2 regions of the Cellulomonas pasadenensis genome follow, and region 2 is predicted to be linked to the other one. Evidence: predicted binding sites of a transcription regulator. Region 2 holds the regulator's gene; the other holds the start of a gene.

Region 1 (6,586 bases), on a different contig from region 2:
CGCGCACGAGGTCGCCGCGCTGGCGACGCTGGGCGTCGACGCCGCGCTGTACCCGGGGTCGTGGTCGCAGTGGGCGCACGACGCGGACCGGCCGGTGGCCGTCGGGCGCTGAGCGCGGGACGGCCGCCGTGCGGCTCAGGCCGTCCGCGCGACCTCGTCCCACTCGAGCCGCGGCGCGCGCGCGTGGTGCGTGCCCGCGCCGCCGGGCCAGCCGACGTTGAGCACCATGAGGCTGCGCCAGCCGGTGCCTGCCAGCAGGTCGTCGTCCACGCCCGCCTTGTCGAAGCCGCCCATCGGCCCGACGCCGAGGCCGGCGGCGCGCAGGCCGACGACGAGGTAGCCGGCCTGCAGCCAGGCGTTCTCGCGGGCGGTGCGCTCGGCGCCGTCCGCGTCGGCCGCGAAGACGTCGGCGAGGTGCGGGGCGTGCGGCGTGAGGCGGCCCATGTGGCGGTGGAACTCCGGGTCGGCCGCGACCACGACGGTCAGCGGGGCGGCGAGGACGCGCTCGCGGTTGCCCTCCGACATGTGCGCCGCCAGGCGGGCGCGCGCCTCGGGGCTGCGCACGAGCAGCAGGCGCAGCGGCACGGTGTTGAGGGCCGTCGGGCCCCAGCGGACGACGTCGTGGACCTCGCGGACGAGCGCGTCGGGGACGTCGCGGTCGAGGAACCGCCCGACGCTGCGGGCGTCGCGGAACAGCCGGTCGGCGACGCGGTCGTCGATCCCCGTGCGGTCGGGGTCGAGGGCGGTGAGGTCGTCGACGAGTTCGGTGCTGGTCATGGTCCGCTCAACCATCGATGCGTTCGCATCGATGTCCGCGGGTCGCGTGAGGCTGCTCACGCCCGCCCGGGCACGTGCCGCCCGCGCGTGCGGGACGCCGTCCGCGGGCGCCTATCCTGGTGCGCGTGAGCGAGCCCCTCGTCCTCGGGATCGAGACGTCCTGCGACGAGACCGGCGTCGCCCTCGTGCGCGGGTACGACCTGCTGGTCGACGCCGTCGCCAGCTCGGTCGACGAGCACGCGCGGTTCGGCGGGATCATCCCCGAGATCGCCTCGCGCGCCCACCTCGAGGCGATGGTGCCGACGATCGAGCGGGCGCTGTCGACCGCGGGCGTGACCCTCGCCGACGTGGACGCGGTCGCGGTGACCGCGGGGCCCGGGCTGGTCGGCCCGCTGACGATCGGCGCGGCCGCCGCGAAGGCGCTCGCCGTCGGCCTGGACAAGCCTCTCTACGGCGTCAACCACGTCATCGGGCACGCCGTCGTCGACGAGCTCGTCGACGGCGCGTTCCCCGAGCGCGTGCTCGCGCTCGTCGTCTCCGGCGGGCACTCGTCGCTGCTGCGGATCGACGACACCGTGCACGTCACGGAGCTCGGCTCGACGCTCGACGACGCGGCGGGGGAGGCGTTCGACAAGGTCGGCCGCCTGCTCGGCCTGCCGTACCCGGGCGGCCCGCACATCGACCGCCTCGCCCGCGAGGGCGACCCGGAGGCCATCCGCTTCCCGCGCGGCCTGACCGCGCCCAAGGACCAGGCGAAGCACGCGACCGACTTCTCCTTCTCGGGGCTCAAGACGGCGGTGGCCCGGTGGGTCGAGGCGCGGCAGGACGCCGGCGAGGACGTCCCGCTGCCCGACGTCGCCGCCTCGTTCGCGGCCGCCGTCGCGGACGTCCTCACCGCCAAGACGATCGCCGCGTGCCGCCGCGAGGGCGTCGACACGCTCGTCGTCGGCGGCGGGTTCTCCGCGAACTCCCAGCTGCGCGACATGGCCGCGCAGCGGTGCGCCGAGGCCGGCATCACGCTGCGGATCCCGCCGATCCGCTACTGCACGGACAACGGCGCGATGATCGCGGCGCTCGGGTCGGCCGTCGTGCGCCGGGGCATGCCCGCGTCTCCCCTGGACCTGCCGGTCGACTCGACGATGCCGCTGACGCAGGTCCTCGTCTGAGCGGTCGCCCGTCGCGCGCCGGCCCGTGCGGTGGCGTGGCGGGGCGTCGGCGTGCGCGGCGTCCGGGCAGCCGTCCTGCGGTGCTCCCGACGCCCGTCCGTCCCCGGGGGGAGGGCAGCGGAGCGGCCGTCGTGCGGTCGGGGGACGTCGCGGGCGGCGTACGGCTCCTACCGTCGCGACCGTGACCCCGTCCCGCCCCGAGATCCCCGCCGTGTGGGTGCTCGTCCCGCTGCTCCTCGTCGCGGTCCCCGCGGTGCTGCGGCGGTTGCGGGCCCGCGCCCCGCTCACGTGGCCGCGCGTGGCGACCGGCCTGCTGGCGTGCGCGTACGCCGCGTGCCTGGTCGACGCCGTGCTGCTGCCTCTCCCTGTCGGCCCTCGCCCGGGTGCCGGCGACCTGCCGTGGCACGCGTGGGTCAACCTGGTGCCGCTCGGGTCCGGCGACCCGGCCGGGCTGTGGCTCAACCTGGTGCTCTTCGTGCCGCTCGGAGTGCTGCTGCCGCTGCTGGTCCCCGGCCTGCGGACCCGCGGGGTCGTGCTCGCCGGTGCCCTCGTGAGCCTGGCGGTCGAGCTGGTCCAGCTCGTCGCCGGCCTGGCCGTCGGCGGGGGACGGGTGAGCGACGTCGACGACCTGCTGGCCAACACGCTGGGGGCGCTCGTGGGCGGCGTCCTGGTCCGCGGCGCCGTGCGGGTCTCGGCCCTGGCGCGCGTCGTGGCCGCGTGCACGTGGCCACCAGCGGCGGTAGCCGGTGCGGAGGGTGCGACGACCGCGGCGTGACCGTGGCCACCGGCGTCGCGCCCGCGGTCAGAGCGGGCGGCCCGCGCGCATCTCGGCGAGCAGGGAACGGACGACCGGCTCGAGCTCGCCCGCGTTCCGGCGGGCCACGGCCCGCTGCCGCTGGTACGACGCCCCGCGGCGGAGGATCACGCGTACCTGCTCGAGCTCCTCGGCGCAGCCGAGCCGCTCCGCGACCGGGGCGAGCGTGGTCAGCCACCCGCCGACCGAGTCGGTGACGAGCTCCTCGTCGCCCGCGGCGTCGGTGATGACGATCGCGTCCATGCCGTAGCGCGCCGAGCGCCACTTGTTCTCCTGCACGAACCACGGCGGCATGGCCGGCAGCTCCTCGCCCGCGTCGAGCAGCGACGAGAAGTGCTCGACGAAGCAGTGCGTCAGCGCCGAGATCGCCGTGACCTCGAGCAGGTTGGTCGCACCGTCGGCGATGCGCATCTCGAGCGTGCCGAAGCGGGGGGACGGGCGCACGTCCCAGCGGACCTCGTCGACCTGGTCGATCACGCCGGTGTGCATCATGTCGCCGACGTACTGCTCGAGCTCGTGCCAGGCGCGCAGCTGCGGCGGCAGCCCGGCGGTGGGCAGCTGCTGGAACAGCAGCGCACGGTTGGACGCGTACCCGGTGTCCTTGCCCGCCCAGAACGGCGACGACGCCGACAGGGACTGGATGTGCGGCAGGACGGTGAGCATCGCGCGCTGCAGCGGCAGGACCTTCGCGCGGTCCTCGATGCCGACGTGCACGTGCACGCCGTAGATCAGCATCTGCCGGCCCCACCACTGCGTGCGGTCGATGAGCGTCGCGTAGCGCTCCTTGTCGGTGACGCGCTGCGTCGCCCAGTTGGCGAACGGGTGCGTGCCGCCGCCCATGACCTCGATGCGCAGCGGCTCGGCCGCGGCCCCGACCTCGTCCAGGGCCCGCCGCAGGTCCGCGCCGGCCTCACCGACGGTGCGGCACTTGCCGGACGAGATCTCCACCGTGTTCATCAGCAGCTCGGACGTGATGTGCGGGTGGTCCGTGCCGTCGGCGGGACGCACGGCCTCGAAGATCGCCTGCGCGGCCTGCCGCAGGTCGCCCGAGTCGACGTCGACGAGCGCGACCTCCCACTCGATGCCGACGGTCGACCGCTCGGACCGCGCGAACGGCAGGGTGACCGGCGCCGCCATCAGACCGGCTCCACGACGAGCACGCGCTGCTGCCCGGCGACCCGGGTGAGCACGACCGTCCCCTCGGCGCCGCCGCGCAGGTCGAGCTGCTTGCGCAGCGTCTCCGGCACGACGGCCGTGCCGCGCTTCTTGATGGTCAGCCTGCCCACCTCGCGCTCCCGCAGGTACGTGCGCAGGCGCTTGAGGCCGAACGGCAGGTCGTCGAGGACGCGGTACGCCGTGGCGAGCGGGTCCGGGGTGAGGGCGTCGGCGGTCACGTAGGCGATGGTGGGGTCGACGAGGCGTCCGCGCACCCGCTGGGCGACCGTGCCGACCAGGCCGGCGCGGATCACGGCGCCGTCGGGCTCGTACAGGTAGGCGCCGACGCGCCCGACCGGGGGTGCGTCGTCCACGCCGTCGGGGTCGCCGCGCAGCGTGTGGGGCGTGCCGCCGCGCAGCACGAGGGCCGTGCGCCCGGGGCCGTCGGGCGCGAGCGGACCGAACCACAGGCCCACCTCGACGACCTCCCCGTCCACCGACACCCACTGGGCCTCCGCGTCGACCGGCAGGTCACGGTGCGCGATGCCGGGGCCCAGCTTGAGCCCGAGCGCCGGCACGGTGCCGCGGGCGGCGAGGACGTCGTCGAGCGGGGGCGCGTACGCGCGCGGGTCGAACACGCGCCGGCCCGTGCCGGTGCGCCGCGCCGGGTCGGCCCACACCCCGTCGACGCCCTCGGCGGCCAGGTCGAGCGCGAGCCCGTCGCCGTGGCGGACCTGCACCTCGGGGAACGCGCGCAGGTTCACGGTCGCGAGGGCGGCGGTCGTCTCGTCGACGTCCGTGGCCAGGACGCGCAGGCCGACGCCGGCGAGGGCCAGGGCGTCCGCGCCGAGCCCGCAGGTGAGGTCGGCGACGTACGTGCAGCCCGCGTCGCGGAACCGCCGGGCGTGGTGCGCGGCGACCTCGAGCCGTGTCGCCTGCTCGAGGCCCGCCTGCGTGAAGAGCATGCCGTCGGCGAAGTCGCCGAGCTTGCCGCGGGCCTTCGCGCGCAGCCGTGACTGCGTGAGCGCGGCCGCGACGAGGCCGGCGTCGAGCCCCTCCCGCTGCAGCCGCTCGGCGAGCGGCAGTGCCAGGCGCTCGTCGTAGGGCGGCAGCGCCTGCAGCAGCGCCCACCCCTCCGGGTGCAGGAGCTTGGCCAGCGCGGCGTCGTCCACGCGCCCAGCCTGCCACGCCGCGGCGCGGGCGGCGGGACGGCGGTCCGGGGAGCGCGGCGGGCACGTCGACGGCACGCCACGCTGGCACTCCGGTTGACCGAGTGCTAACGCGTTCCTAGAGTGAGGAACTGGCACTCTCCCTGGGAGTGTGCCAACCGTGCCAGTGGCCCCGGCACCCGCGACGACGGCGGCCCGACGGTACGGCGCAGACATTCGCTCACGAACAACTCATGCGAAGGGGAGGTCCGCCTGTGTCGGTCTCCATCAAGCCCCTCGAGGACCGCATCGTCGTCAAGACCCTCGAGGCCGAGACGACGACCGCGTCGGGTCTCGTGATCCCGGACAGCGCCAAGGAGAAGCCCCAGGAGGGCGAGGTCCTGGCGGTGGGCCCGGGTCGCATCGACGACAAGGGCAACCGCGTGCCGCTCGACGTGGCCGTCGGCGACAAGGTCATCTACTCGAAGTACGGCGGCACCGAGGTCAAGTACGCCGGCGAGGAGTTCCTCATCCTCTCCGCGCGCGACGTGCTCGCGATCGTCGGCTGACGCAGCGACGACACCGCCGGGCACCGGCCCGGTGACCACGAGAGCCCCCTCCCGTCCGCGGGAGGGGGCTCTCGTGCGTCCGCGCGGCCTCTCACGGCTCACGGCGTCGGACGCACGACCGCCGCGGCGGCGGGACGCACGACCGCCCCGGAGCCGACGCCGCTCGTCATCGAGCGACGCCCGCTCCGGGGCGGTCAGGTGGTGCGTGCCGGGCGGTGCCGGCGAGAGTCCGGGTCAGGCGGTGACGCGGCGGCCGGCGCGCTCGGCGAGGACGGCGGCGCGCTCGTCCTCGGAGAGGCCGCCCCACACGCCGTACGGCTCACGCACGGCCAGCGACTGCTCGCGGCACTCCTTGATCACGGGGCAGGTGGCGCAGATGGCCTTGGCGGCCTCCGCGCGCCGGCGGCGGGCCGAGCCGCGCTCGCCCTCCGGGTGGAAGAAGAGGTCCTGGTCGGCGTCGCGGCAGGCGCCGTCGAACTGCCACTCCCACAGGTCCATCACCGGTCCGGGCAGACGCGAGATCTCGGCCATGTGCTCCTCCTCGTACGTACGTCGTCCCGGCGGTGTGCCACCCGGACGGAAGCTGCTGGGTACGTGCCGCGGTAGGACCTAGGTCCCGGAGCCGCTGGCGCGTTCCTGCGATGTGCCGTAACCGTACAACCGCTTCAGAAGTTGTTCAAGACCCTCTTCTGAACTGATCTGCTGCAACGATTCTGAACGCGCGCCCGACAGGCGGGTCGTGCGTGCCCCCTCTTGTCTGCGCAGGTGATCGCGCGGTCGAGGGCCGGTCGATGCGGTTCGACGCCGTGGCGCGTTCCCCGCACCGAACCGCGCCACGTCCGCGCCGGCTGGCGCGATCGACCGCGTCGCGCCCGGACCGCGCCGCCGACTGGCAGAATCGCGCCATGGCCGAGCCGCAGGACCCGACGACGGGCCACCCGGAGTCGACGCCGGCTG
Region 2 (13,141 bases):
CGCGCCGCCGCCGGACGTGGAGGTGGGGCGCGAGCACGTCCTCGACGTGCTGGCCTACGACCGGTTCTCCCCGTCCGCGATCGCCGGTGCGCTCGTCTCCGCCCGCGAGAACGCCCGGCGCGCGCGCGAGATCGTGTCGACCGAGCTGTGGGAGTGCCTCAACGCCACCTGGAACCAGCTGCCGACGCACATGCGCCCGACCCGCCCGCACGACTACTTCACGTGGGTGCGTGAGCGGGCCGCGATCGTCGCCGGGATCATGGACGGCACGACGTCGCGGGACGAGACCTGGTCGTTCATGGTGCTCGGCCGGTCGATCGAGCGTGCGGACATGACCGCACGCCTGCTGACGACGCGCGCGCTCGCGGGCTCCGCCGGGCCGGGCTGGACGACGCTGCTGCGCTCGTGCGGCGCCCACGAGGCGTTCCTGCGCACGTACCGCGGCACCGCGCCCGACGAGCGGGCGGCCGGCTTCCTGCTGCTGGACCGCCTCTTCCCGCGCTCGATCGTCTCCGCGCTGAACCAGGCGGAGGCGTGCCTGACCGCGCTGGAGCCGGTGAGCGACCGCGCCGGCATCGACGACGCGCGCCGGCACATCGGCCACGTCCGCTCGAACCTGGAGTACCGCCCGCTCATGGTGATCCTCGACGACCTGCCGCGCGAGATGGAGCTCGTGCAGCGCGCGTGCTCCGCCGCCTCGGACGCGATCCGCGGGCGCTACTTCCCGTCGGGCGCGGAGCTGACGTGGGTGGGGGAGGCGCTGTGAGCCGGCTGCGGATCGTGCACACGTCGGCGTTCCGGTACGCGGAGCCCGTGCAGGCGTCGTACAACGAGGCGCGCGTGACGCCGCTGTCGCAGCCGGGGCAGTCCGTGCTGGCGACGCGGGTCGACGTGCAGCCGCAGACGTGGTCGCACGACTACCGCGACTACTGGGGCACCCACGTCACGGCGTTCGAGGTGCTCGCGCCGCACCGGTCGTTGCTGCTCACGGCGGAGCACGTCGTGGAGGTCGCCGACCGTTCCACGCCGTCGGCGGACGTCGGGTGGGACCTGCTGCGGGGCGCCGAGGTGCGCGACCGGCTCGCGGAGTTCCTCGCCGACGGGGCGACCACCGCCGTGCCGGAGGACGTCGTGGCGCTCGCCCGGGCGGCGGCGGACGGCCGCTCGCCGGCGGCCGCCGCCGAGGCGGTGTGCCGCGCGGTCCGCGAGGAGCTGGAGTACATCCCGGGCGTGACGACGGTGCACACGCCCGCCGCGGAGGCGTGGGTGGCGCGCACCGGCGTGTGCCAGGACATGGCGCACCTCGCGCTCGGCGCCCTGCGGTCGGTCGGCATCCCCGCGCGGTACGTCTCCGGGTACCTGCACCCGGACACCGGGGGCGAGGTGGGACGCACCGTGAGCGGCGAGTCGCACGCGTGGGTCGAGTGGTGGACGGGCGAGTGGTACGGGTTCGACCCCACCAACCGGGTCGCCGTGGGCGACCGGCACGTCGTGCTGGGCCGGGGGCGGTCGTACGACGACGTGCCGCCGCTGCGCGGCATCTACGCGGGTCCGCAGACGGAGGACCTCGTGGTGGAGGTCCGCATCACGCGGGAGGCGTGAGGCCGCGGCGCACCGCCCTGCCGTCACGGCGGGGCGCGCGTCACGGCACGGCACGGGTCAGCGCACGCGCTCACGGGACGAGGCGCGAGCCGAGCAGGACGTCGAGCGCCGCCCGGTCGCCGCGCACCCGCAGCCGCGCGTCGTCCAATGTCGTGCGCCGCCACAGCAGCAGCGCCAGGTCCTGCGCCGGCCCGCTGACGACGACGTCGGGTCCTGCACCGTCCGGCCCTGCACCGTCGAGCCCGGCCCCGCCGAGGGTCCAGGAGCGGCCGGCGTCGTCGGCGTCGACGCGCACGCGCACCGCGAGCGGCGGGGTGCGCCCCAGCCGCACCTGCCGCGGCTGCATCACCGTGACCAGCTCGTCGACCGTGTCGGCCCACAGCGCGGGGGCGGGCGCGCCCGCGACCGGTGCCGGGCCGGGGAGCGCGGCGGCCCGCCGGAGGTCGACCAGGTGCACCAGCGTCTCGTGCACCTGACGACGGTGCCAGAAGGCCGCGGGGCCCGGGCCGAGCAGCGTGCTCGAGGGCGCACCGGGGTCCACCGCCGCGAGCGTGGCCCGCAGCTCGGCCGCGCAGCGCGCGTAGAGCTCGTCCAGCACGAACGGCCCGCGCCCGAGGGGGACCTCGCGCCGGCGTGCCGCCTCCGCCGCCGCCCAGTGGTGGATGCGTGCCAGGTGCACGACGAGGCTGCGCACGCGCCACCGGCCGCACCACGGCACCCGCGCCTGCGGGTCGGCGCGGCGGACGCCGTCGAGGAAGGCCTCCTGCAGGTGCGCGAGGACGTCGAGGTACGTGGCGTCGCAGCCCGGCGCGTGCACCGGCGGTCCGTCGGGTCCCGCGGGGACCGGTGGGGCCGACACGTCGCTGGTCATGGGAGCATGGTGGTACCGACCCGCGACCGCCCACCAGGGCCGAGCCGTCCCCGTCGGAGCCGACCGAGAACGACAGACCTCCGGCGCCGTCCACCGGCGCCCCCACGACCCGGGAGCCTGAGAGCGCGTGTCCCCGATCCCGAGCGCCGCCGCCGCGGCACGCATCGCCCCGGCGGCCACGACGCCCGAGCTGCTGCGCAACTTCTGCATCATCGCGCACATCGACCACGGGAAGTCGACCCTCGCCGACCGGATGCTGCAGCTCACCGGCGTCGTCGAGGCGCGTGCCATGCGCGCGCAGTACCTCGACCGCATGGACATCGAGCGCGAGCGCGGCATCACGATCAAGTCGCAGGCCGTCCGCATGCCGTGGGAGGTCGACGGCACGCCGTACGCCCTCAACATGATCGACACCCCCGGGCACGTCGACTTCACGTACGAGGTCTCGCGGTCGCTCGCCGCCTGCGAGGGTGCCGTGCTGCTGGTCGACGCCGCCCAGGGCATCGAGGCGCAGACGCTCGCGAACCTCTACCTCGCGCTCGAGAACGACCTGCAGATCATCCCGGTGCTCAACAAGATCGACCTGCCGGCGGCGCAGCCCGAGAAGTACGCGGAGGAGCTCGCCGGCCTCGTCGGCGGCGACCCGGAGGACGTCATGCGCGTCTCCGGCAAGACGGGCGAGGGCGTCGAGGCGCTGCTGGACCGCATCGTGCGCACCGTGCCGGCCCCCGTCGGCGACGCCGCGGCGCCGGCCCGCGCGATGATCTTCGACTCCGTCTACGACACCTACCGCGGCGTCGTGACGTACGTGCGGGTCGTCGACGGCCACCTCGACCCGCGCGAGCGCATCGCGATGATGTCGACGCGCGCGACCCACGAGCTGCTCGAGATCGGCGTCATCTCGCCCGAGCCCGTGCCCACCAAGGGGCTCGGCGTCGGCGAGGTCGGCTACCTGATCACGGGCGTGAAGGACGTGCGCCAGTCGAAGGTCGGCGACACGGTGACGAACTCCGCCAAGCCGGCCTCCGACCCGCTCGGCGGCTACTCCGACCCGAAGCCGATGGTGTTCTCGGGGCTGTACCCGATCGACGGCACCGACTACCCGGTGCTGCGCGACGCGCTCGACAAGCTCAAGCTCAACGACGCCGCGCTGAACTACGAGCCCGAGACCTCCGTCGCGCTCGGGTTCGGCTTCCGCGTCGGGTTCCTCGGCCTGCTGCACCTCGAGATCATCCGGGAGCGGCTGGAGCGCGAGTTCGACCTCGACCTCATCTCCACGGCGCCGAACGTCGTCTACGACGTGGTGCTCGAGGACCGCACCGAGGTCCGCGTGACGAACCCGAGCGAGTTCCCCGGCGGCAAGATCCGCGAGGTGCACGAGCCGGTCGTCAAGGCGACGATCCTCGCGCCCAGCGAGTTCATCGGCGCGATCATGGAGCTCTGCCAGGGCAAGCGCGGCGACCTGCAGGGCATGGACTACCTGTCCGAGGACCGCGTCGAGATGCGCTACGTGCTGCCGCTCGCCGAGATCGTGTACGACTTCTTCGACCAGCTGAAGTCGCGCACGCGCGGCTACGCGAGCCTGGACTACGAGCCGGTCGGCGACCAGGTCGCCGACCTGGTGAAGGTCGACATCCTGCTGCAGGGCGAGCAGGTCGACGCCTTCAGCTCGATCGTGCACAAGGACAAGGCGTACGCGTACGGCGTCATGATGACGGCGAAGCTCAAGGACCTCATCCCGCGCCAGCAGTTCGAGGTGCCGATCCAGGCGGCGATCGGCTCGCGGATCATCGCGCGCGAGACGATCCGCGCGATCCGCAAGGACGTGCTCGCCAAGTGCTACGGCGGTGACATCACCCGCAAGCGCAAGCTGCTGGAGAAGCAGAAGGAGGGCAAGAAGCGCATGAAGACCATCGGCCGGGTCGACGTGCCGCAGGAGGCCTTCATCGCCGCGCTGACGTCGGAGGGCGCCGGCTCCAGCGGCGGCCGGGACGCGAAGGACGCGAAGAAGAAGTGACGGTGCGGGCATGAGCCCGGCGCTGCCCGACGGCGACGTCCCGCCGGACGACGGCGGGCTGCCGCCGTCGGTCGTGGCGCGGTCGGCCGGCCGTGCGTTCGGCGTGTACCTGCACGTGCCGTTCTGCGCGGTGCGCTGCGGCTACTGCGACTTCAACACGTACACCGCCACCGAGCTCGGCGGCGGCGCGAGCCTGGCCGCGTACGCCGCGACGGCGCTCGGGGAGATCGCGCTCGCGGACCGCGTGCTGCGCGACGCGGGGCTGCCGGCCCGACCGGTCTCGACGGTGTTCGTCGGCGGCGGCACGCCCACGCTGCTGCCCGTCGACGACCTGGCGCGGCTGCTGGGCGGCGTGCGGGACACGTGGGGCCTGGCGCCCGACGCCGAGGTGACCACCGAGGCGAACCCGGACTCGGTCACGCCGGACGGCCTGCGGCGCCTCGCCGCGGCGGGGTTCACGCGCGTGTCGTTCGGCATGCAGTCGGCCGTGCCGCACGTGCTCGCGACGCTCGACCGCACGCACGACCCGCGGCGCGTGCCCGACGTCGTGCGGTGGGCGCGGGACGCGGGGCTGCGGGTCTCGCTCGACCTCATCTACGGCACCCCGGGGGAGTCGCTCGACGACTGGCGGCGCAGCCTCGAGGCGGCGCTCGCCACCGGCGTCGACCACGTGAGCGCGTACGCGCTCGTCGTGGAGGCGGGCACGCGCATGGCCGTCCAGGTGCGCCGCGGCGAGCTGACGCTCCCCGACGAGGACGACCAGGCCGCCAAGTACGAGCTCGCGGACGACCTGCTGACGGCGGCCGGCCTGCAGTGGTACGAGGTCAGCAACTGGGCGCGCACGCCCGCCGACGCCTCCCGGCACAACCTCGGCTACTGGCGCGGCGACGACTGGTGGGGCATCGGCCCGGGGGCGCACAGCCACGTCGGCGGCGTGCGGTGGTGGAACGTCAAGCACCCGCGCGCGTACGCCGACCGGCTCGCGGCGGGGCGGAGCCCGGCGGCGGGCCGCGAGGTGGTCGACGAGACGACGGCCGAGCTCGAGCACGTCATGCTCGGTGTGCGGATCGCGCAGGGGCTGCCCATCGGCGAGCTCGCGCCGACCGCGCGCGCCGCGGTGGCCGGCCTCGTCGCGGACGGGCTCGTCGACCCGCGGGCGGCGCTCGGCCTCGACGGCACGCGCCGCGTCGTGCTCACGCGCCGGGGGCGCCTGCTCGCCGACGCCGTCGTGCGGACGCTCGCGGCCTGACCGGCGTGCGCCGGGCGGTGCCGCCGGGCGCCGCTCGGGCCCGCGTGCTGCGGCCCGCGTCAGCGGACGAGACGGACCGAGACCGGGTACCGGAACCACTCGCCGCGCGAGGCCGCGACGGCGCCGACCACGTGCAGCACGGCGCCCGCGACCAGCACGAGGTACGGCAGGAAGCCGAGCAGGCCGAACGTCAGCACGGCCGCCACGGTCGTGACCATGGCCGTGCCGAGCACCGTGATCTGGAAGTTGAGCGACTCCTTGGCGTGGTGCTCGACGTACGGGCCGCGCCCGCGCAGCACGAGCCAGATGACGAGCGGGGCGACGAACGACACGAGGAGCGGCAGCGCGTGCGCGAGCACGGCCCACGTCCGCTCGTCCTCGGGACGCAGGGGCGGGCCGACCGGGGGCGCGGGGTAGCCGCTCACCGGACCAGCTCCAGCGTCATCGGGTACCGGTACGTCCGGCCGCTGCTCACCGCGACGGCCGCGAGCACCGAGAGCACGAGGCTCGCGACGCCGATCGCGACCATCGCGATCCAGCCGACGAACCCGACCAGCGGGAACTCCGCGAGGATCCGCGCGGCCACCAGGGCGACGAGGACGGTCAGCTGGAAGTTGAGCGCCACGAGCGCCTGGTGGGCGACGCCGTGGTCCTTGCCGCGGTGCACGAGCCACACGACGAGGGCCGTGACCCAGCCCACGTAGAAGTAGGCGAGGATCCCGCCGAGGTGCGCGAGGACGGCCCACGTCGCGGCGGGCGTCGAGCGGGCCGGCGGTGCGGCGTACGGGTCGTGCGACACGGGTGCTCCTGAGGTGGGGGCGCCCGGCACGGGTGCGGCCGGACGGGCGATTCGTCCGGGTCGCAGCGTACCGGCGCGGGCGGCGCGGCGGACGCACGGCCGTGCGTCGCCTTGACACCGCTTCCCACGGGTCGGTTCGCTGACCTGCGTGGGCGCACCGTGCGCCCGTCGGACAGGAGACCTGCGCGCATGAGCGAGAACCCCGGCGGCACGCCGCCGCGCGACGACGACGGCAGCGTGCCGCCGCCGCCCGGGCAGGGACAGCCGGGCGGCGCGTACCCGCCCCCCGCGCCGGGGCAGCCGCCGGCGTCGCCCTACGGCCCGCCGCCGGGCGGCGGGTACCCGCCCCCGCCCGGGTACGGCCAGCCGGGGCAGGGCCAGCCGGGACAGGGCCAGCCGGGGTACGGCGCGCCGGGTGGCGCGTACCCGCCGCCGTCCGGCGGGTACGTCCCGCCGGGGCGGCCGTACGGGCAGCCCGGCGCCGCCTACGGCCAGCCCTACGCGGGCGCCCCGCGTCCGCCCGCGGTCGACGTGGGCGCGAGCCTGTCGTGGGCCTTCAGCAAGTTCGGGCAGAACTGGGTCGCGTTCGTGGTGGGCGGGATCGCGTGGGCGGTGGGGATCTTCCTCGTCGTCCTGCTGGCCTCGATCGCGTTCGGCGGCTTCGGTGCGCTGGCGCAGAACGCGGACGGGGGCGCCGGCGCGCTCTCGGCGATCGGCTTCGGCGTGGGCGGCCTCGTGCTCGGTGCGCTGACCGTCCTGCTGTCGGCGCTGTGGCTGGCCGCGTACGTCCGGGCGGCGCTCAAGGTGGCGGACGGCCGTCAGGTGACCGTGGGCGACATGTTCGACCTCTCCCACGCCGGGCCGGTGTTCGTGGTCGGCCTGCTGATGACGGTCGCGTACCTGATCGTGGGCTGGGTGCCGCTCCTCGGCCCGGTGCTGCTGCTCGCGGTCGTGTACCTCGTCTTCTTCGCCGTGCACTTCGTGGTGGACCGCGGGCAGGGCGCGATCGACGCGATCCGCTCGAGCGTGACCGTGCAGTCGCGCGAGATCGGCACGTCGATCCTCGTCGTGCTCGTGGCGTGGCTCGTGTCGGCCGTGGGCGCGGCGCTGTGCGGCGTCGGCGCCCTCGTCGGCACGCCGGTCGCGATCCTCATCTCGGCGTACGCGTTCCGCCGGCTGACGGGCGGCGTCGTCGCCCCCTGACGGGCCCGACGCGCGACGCGACGCCTCGCGACCTGCCCTGCCCTGACGACGACGCCCCCGCCGGTCGGCGGGGGCGTCGTCGCGCCGGGCGGCAGCGGGGCGTCAGGCCGTGACGAAGTCGATGAGCTCCTCGACGCGCCCGAGCAGGCTCGGCTCGAGGTCGGCGTAGCTGCGCACCGACCGCAGGATCCGCACCCACGCGCGGGCGACGTCGGCCTGGTCGTCCGCCGGCCAGCCGAGCTCGCGCAGGATGCCGCGCTTCCACTCGGTGCCGCGCTCGATCGTCGGCCACGCGGTCAGGCCGAGGCGCTCGGGGCGCACCGCCTGCCACACGTCGACGTACGGGTGCCCGAGCACGAGCACCGTGCCCGCGGGCGCGGACCGGACGACCTCGGCGGCGATCCGGCTCTCCTTCGAGCCGGGCACCAGGTGGTCCACGAGCACGCCGATGCGCCGGTCCGCCGTCGGGCGGAAGTCGCGCACCGCGTCGGCGAGGTGGTCGACGCCCTCGAGCAGCTCGACGACGACGCCCTCGACCCGCAGGTCGTCGCCCCACACCTTCTCGACGAGCTCGGCGTCGTGCTTGCCCTCCACCCAGATGCGGCTCCCGCGCGCGACGCGGGCCCGGGCGTCGTGCACGGCGACGGAGCCGGACGCCGTGCGCGTCGGCCGCGCGGGCGCCGCCCGGGTCACGGGCGGGACGAGGACGACGGGCTCGCCGTCCACCCAGAACCCGGGCCCGAGCGTGAACGTGCGCGTACGGCCGCGGCGGTCCTCGAGCACGACCACGTGCTGGCCGCCGGACTTCTCCACGCGCACCACCGCGCCCACCCACCCGGTCTCGACGTCCTCGACGACCAGCCCCGTCTCGGCGGGCTGGTCGCGCGACGTCCGCGCGGGACGGTGGTGCCGGGTCGGGCCGGCGGACAGGACGTCGGGGCCGTAGCGGTCGTGGCTCACGCGGGGCACGCTAGCCGCCCGCCGCGGCGTGCCGTGCCGGCGCCGCGCGGCTCGGCGTAGAATTGGCACTCGCGCTCGTCGAGTGCTACCCGCCGGGGACCGCCTCCCACGGCGGGGAGCACGGGCGCGGACCCGCGACGCACGGGAGGAGGGGCCATGAGCGAGGACCGTCGGCTGGACGTCCTGCGCGCGATCGTCGAGGACTACGTCGCCACGCGCGAGCCCGTGGGCTCGCGCGCGCTCACGGAGCGCCACGCGCTCGGGGTGTCGCCGGCGACGATCCGCAACGACATGGCCGCGCTCGAGGACGCCGGGCTCATCGTGCAGCCGCACACGTCCGCGGGGCGCGTGCCCACCGACCTCGGCTACCGGGTCTTCGTGAACCGGCTCTCGGGCGTCAAGCCGCTGTCCGCGGCCGAGAAGCGGGCGATCGGCACGCTGCTCGAGCAGGCGGTCGACCTCGACGACGTCATCGACCGCGCGGTCCGGCTGCTCGCCCAGCTCACGCAGCAGGTGGCGGTCGTGCAGTACCCGTCGCTGCGGCGCTCGGCGCTGCGGCACGTCGAGTTGGTGCCCGTCGGCGCACGGCACCTGCTGGTCGTCATCATCACCACGACCGGCCGGGTCGAGCAGCGCACGCTCGAGCTGCGGGAGGACGTCGACGAGGCGGTGGTCGCACGCCTGCGCGTCCGGCTCAACGTCGCCGCCGCGGGCCTGCGCCTGCCCGACCTCGACGTCGCCCTCGACGCGCTCGCGGACGAGTTCGCGGCCGACGGCTCGGCGCTCGCCCGCGCGGTCGTGGCCGTGGTGGGCGAGACCCTCGCCCAGGAGCGGGAGGAGCGCGTCGTCGTCGCGGGCGCCTCGCACCTCGCCCGCAGCGCCGGTGCGGACTTCCCGCACACGATCGGCCCCGTCCTCGAGGCGCTGGAGGAGCAGGTCGTGCTCCTGCGCCTGCTCTCGGAGATGGCGGAGGACACCGCCGGCGTGGCGGTGCGCATCGGGCGCGAGACCCAGCACGAAGGGCTCGCGGAGACGAGCATCGTGACGAGCGGCTACGGCGCGGAGGGCGGCGTCGCCGTGCTCGGCTCCGTGGGGCCGCTGCGCATGGACTACCCCGGGACGATGTCGGCGGTGCGGGCCGTGGCCCGTTACCTCACGCGCATCCTCGCCGGCTGACCGGCAGGGCCGACCCCATCCGGACGGGCCCCCGACGAGCAGGAAGCGAAGAGCACCCCACGTGACGGACTACTACGAGATCCTCGGCGTCGCGCGCGACGCCACCCCGGAGCAGGTCAAGAAGGCGTACCGCAAGCTCGCCCGCGAGCTGCACCCCGACGTCGCCGGCTCCGACCCGGCCGCCGAGGAGCGGTTCAAGGACGTCTCGCGCGCCTACGACGTGCTCGGCAACCCCGAGAAGCGGCGCGCGTACGACATGGGCGCCGACCCGGCGTCGCCCGGCGGCGGCATGGGGGGCGGCTTCGGCTTCCAGGACATCTTCGAGACGTTCTTCGGCGCGGCCGGGCCGGGCGCGCCCCGCGGCCCGATGCCGCGCGCGCGGCGCGGTCAGGACGCGCTCGTGCGGCTGGACGTGGACCTGGCGGAGACGACCTTCGGGGCGCACCGCGAGGTGCAGGTCGACACGGCCGTGCTCTGCCCCACGTGCGGCGGCACGTGCTGCCGCCCCGGCACGTCGCCGCGCACCTGCGAGGTCTGCGGCGGCCGCGGGTCCGTGCAGCGCGTCGCGCGGTCGTTCCTCGGCCAGGTCATGACGACGCAGCCGTGCGCCGCGTGCCACGGCTTCGGCACCGTCATCCCCGAGCCGTGCACCGAGTGCGCCGGCGAGGGCCGCGTCCGCTCGCGCCGCACCCTGTCGGTGGACGTGCCCGCGGGAGTCGACACCGGCACGCGCATCAAGCTCACCGGCCAGGGCGAGGTCGGTCCCGCCGGCGGCCCGGCCGGCGACGTCTACCTCGAGATCCGCGAGCGCCGGCACGACACGTTCGTGCGCAAGGGCGACGACCTGCACGCGACCCTCGAGGTGCCGATGACGGCGGCGGCGCTCGGCACGGTGCTCAGCATGGAGACCCTCGACGGCCCGCGCGAGGTCGACCTGCGGCCGGGCACGCAGCCCGGTCAGGTCGTCACGCTCAAGGGGCTCGGCGTCGGCCACCTGCACGTCGGCGGCCGCGGCGACCTGCACGTCCACGTCGACGTGCACGTGCCGACGGCGCTCGACGACGAGCAGGCGGAGCTGCTGCGGCGACTCGCCGGGCTGCGCGGCGAGGAGCGCCCCGACGCGCGCCTGTCGGCCGCGAACCCCGGGGTGTTCGCCAAGCTGCGCGACAAGCTCGCGGGCCGGTGAGCGCACCCGTCTTCCTCGTCGAGCCGGGCGCGCTCGCGGCCGTCGCGGCCGGCGGGGAGTTCCTCCTCGACGGCACCGAGGGCCGGCACGCGGGCGTGGTGCAGCGCCGCGCGCCGGGCGAGCGGGTCGACGTCGTGGACGGCGCGGGCGTGCGGCTCGTGGGCACGGTCCGCGCGGTCGGACCCGAGGGGGTGCGCCTCGCGGTCGAGGACGTCGTCGTGGAGGACGAGCCGTCGCCACGGCTCGTGCTGGTGCAGGCCCTCGCCAAGGGCGACCGGGACGAGATGGCGATCGAGGCGGCCACCGAGGTGGGCGCCGACGCGGTGGTGCCGTGGCAGGCGGAGCGGTCGATCGTCGTGTGGCGCGGCGAGCGTGCCGCCAAGAGCCGCGCCCGCTGGGTCGGCACGGTGCGGGCGGCGACCAAGCAGTCCCGCCGGGCGCGGGCGCCCGAGGTCGCGCAGGCGGTCGACGGCGCCGGGCTGCGCGCGCTCGTGCAGCGCACCCGGGAGGCCGGCGGCTGCGCGCTGGTGCTGCACGAGGAGGCGACGACGCCGCTCGCCGAGGTGGTGCTGCCCGCCGCCGGCGACGTGCTCGTCGTCGTGGGGCCGGAGGGCGGCATCGGCGCACGCGAGCTCGACGGGCTGCTCGCGGCCGGCGCCGTCACGGCGCGGCTGGGCCCGCACGTGCTGCGCACGTCCACGGCCGGGCCGGTGGCGCTCGCCCTGCTCGCGCAGCGGCTCGGTCGCTGGGGCTGACCGCCGCTCGCGCGACGCCCGCCGCCGGATCCGCCTCCGGGCAGCGAGTGCGCGCGGCGGCCTCGGTAGGATGGGCCCAGGCCCACGGCGTCCCCGCGCGGCCGGCCGGACGCAGCCGCGCGTCCGGCACGCCGCACGAGCGAAGGAGCGCACGGCGCCCGCCGAGCACATGGCCGACTCCAGCCCCGCACCCCGCGTCCCCGACGAGCCGCACCACGCGCGCGTCGAGCACCGCATCACCGTCCCCGCCGAGGTGTCGATGGTGGAGCTGCTCGGCCTGCGCGACGAGGTGCTGCGCGCCGTCGAGGACGGCTTCCGCACCGTGGACGTGCACGTCCGCGGCAACGAGATCACGCTCGCCGGCCCGGCCGGCGACGTCGGTCTCGTCACCCGCCTCGTCGACGAGCTCGTCGAGATGGCGGTCGCCGGCACCCCGCTGAGCCCCGAGGTCGTCACGCGCTCGGTCGCGATGCTCACCGCCGGCTCCGAGGCGCGGCCCGCCGACGTCCTCACGTTCAACATCCTGTCCACGCGCGGGCGCACGATCCGGCCCAAGACCGCGGGGCAGAAGGAGTACGTCGACGCGATCGAGCGGAACACCGTCACGTTCGGCATCGGTCCCGCCGGCACCGGCAAGACGTACCTCGCGATGGCGAAGGCGGTGCAGTCGCTGCAGGCGCGCCGCGTCAACCGCATCGTCCTGACGCGCCCCGCCGTCGAGGCCGGCGAGCGGCTCGGCTTCCTGCCCGGGACGCTGTCGGAGAAGATCGACCCGTACCTGCGGCCGCTGTACGACGCGCTGCACGACATGGTCGACCCCGAGTCGATCCCGCGGCTGATGGAGGCCGGCACCATCGAGGTCGCGCCCCTCGCGTACATGCGGGGACGGACGCTCAACGACGCGTTCATCATCCTCGACGAGGCGCAGAACACCTCGACGGAGCAGATGAAGATGTTCCTCACCCGCCTGGGGTTCGGCTCGAAGGTCGTCGTCACCGGCGACGTCACGCAGACCGACCTGCCGTCGGGCACGACGTCCGGCCTGCGCGTGGTCGAGAGCATCCTCGGCGACGTCGACGACGTGGCGTTCTGCCGGCTGTCGTCGTCGGACGTCGTCCGGCACCGCCTCGTCGGGCAGATCATCGACGCCTACGCACGGTGGGACCACGCATGAGCATCGAGGTCAGCAACGAGTCCGGCCACGAGGTCGACGAGGCGGAGTTCGCCGCGCTCGGGCGCTACGTGCTCGACGCCATGCACGTGCACCCGCAGGCCGACCTGTTCGTGCGGTTCGTCGACACGCCCACGATGAGCGACCTGCAC

The links. The regulator HrcA, encoded in region 2, represses chaperone genes, less so after heat shock. The targets are predictions, from matches to a motif close to TTNGCACTCGNNNNNNNCGAGTGCNAA.
Region 1: groES (co-chaperone GroES) is a predicted target of HrcA. The motif match lies at 5,166-5,192, and genes of this name have one in related genera.

Annotation. Positions count from the first base shown of each region.
Region 1 covers NZ_JBFTEP010000159.1:635-7,220, reverse strand. The annotation lists partial or broken gene AB6N23_RS16280 (sulfurtransferase) at 1-112, shown strand, start outside; gene AB6N23_RS16275 (malonic semialdehyde reductase) at 136-777, opposite strand; gene tsaD (tRNA (adenosine(37)-N6)-threonylcarbamoyltransferase complex transferase subunit TsaD) at 903-1,943, shown strand; gene AB6N23_RS16265 (VanZ family protein) at 2,125-2,718, shown strand; gene AB6N23_RS16260 (glutamate--cysteine ligase) at 2,746-3,894, opposite strand; gene AB6N23_RS16255 (class I SAM-dependent methyltransferase) at 3,894-5,084, opposite strand; gene groES (co-chaperone GroES) at 5,336-5,629, shown strand; gene AB6N23_RS16245 (WhiB family transcriptional regulator) at 5,864-6,160, opposite strand; partial or broken gene AB6N23_RS16240 (MerR family transcriptional regulator) at 6,535-6,586, shown strand, end outside.
Region 2 covers NZ_JBFTEP010000065.1:1,934-15,074, forward strand. The annotation lists gene AB6N23_RS10610 (alpha-E domain-containing protein) at 1-766, shown strand, start outside; gene AB6N23_RS10615 (transglutaminase family protein) at 763-1,602, shown strand; gene AB6N23_RS10620 (maleylpyruvate isomerase family mycothiol-dependent enzyme) at 1,673-2,473, opposite strand; gene lepA (translation elongation factor 4) at 2,601-4,490, shown strand; gene hemW (radical SAM family heme chaperone HemW) at 4,501-5,739, shown strand; gene AB6N23_RS10635 (DUF4870 domain-containing protein) at 5,799-6,164, opposite strand; gene AB6N23_RS10640 (DUF4870 domain-containing protein) at 6,161-6,538, opposite strand; gene AB6N23_RS10645 (hypothetical protein) at 6,728-7,741, shown strand; gene AB6N23_RS10650 (DUF3097 domain-containing protein) at 7,844-8,701, opposite strand; gene hrcA (heat-inducible transcriptional repressor HrcA) at 8,858-9,877, shown strand; gene dnaJ (molecular chaperone DnaJ) at 9,939-11,063, shown strand; gene AB6N23_RS10665 (16S rRNA (uracil(1498)-N(3))-methyltransferase) at 11,060-11,818, shown strand; gene AB6N23_RS10670 (PhoH family protein) at 11,988-12,992, shown strand; gene ybeY (rRNA maturation RNase YbeY) at 12,989-13,141, shown strand, end outside.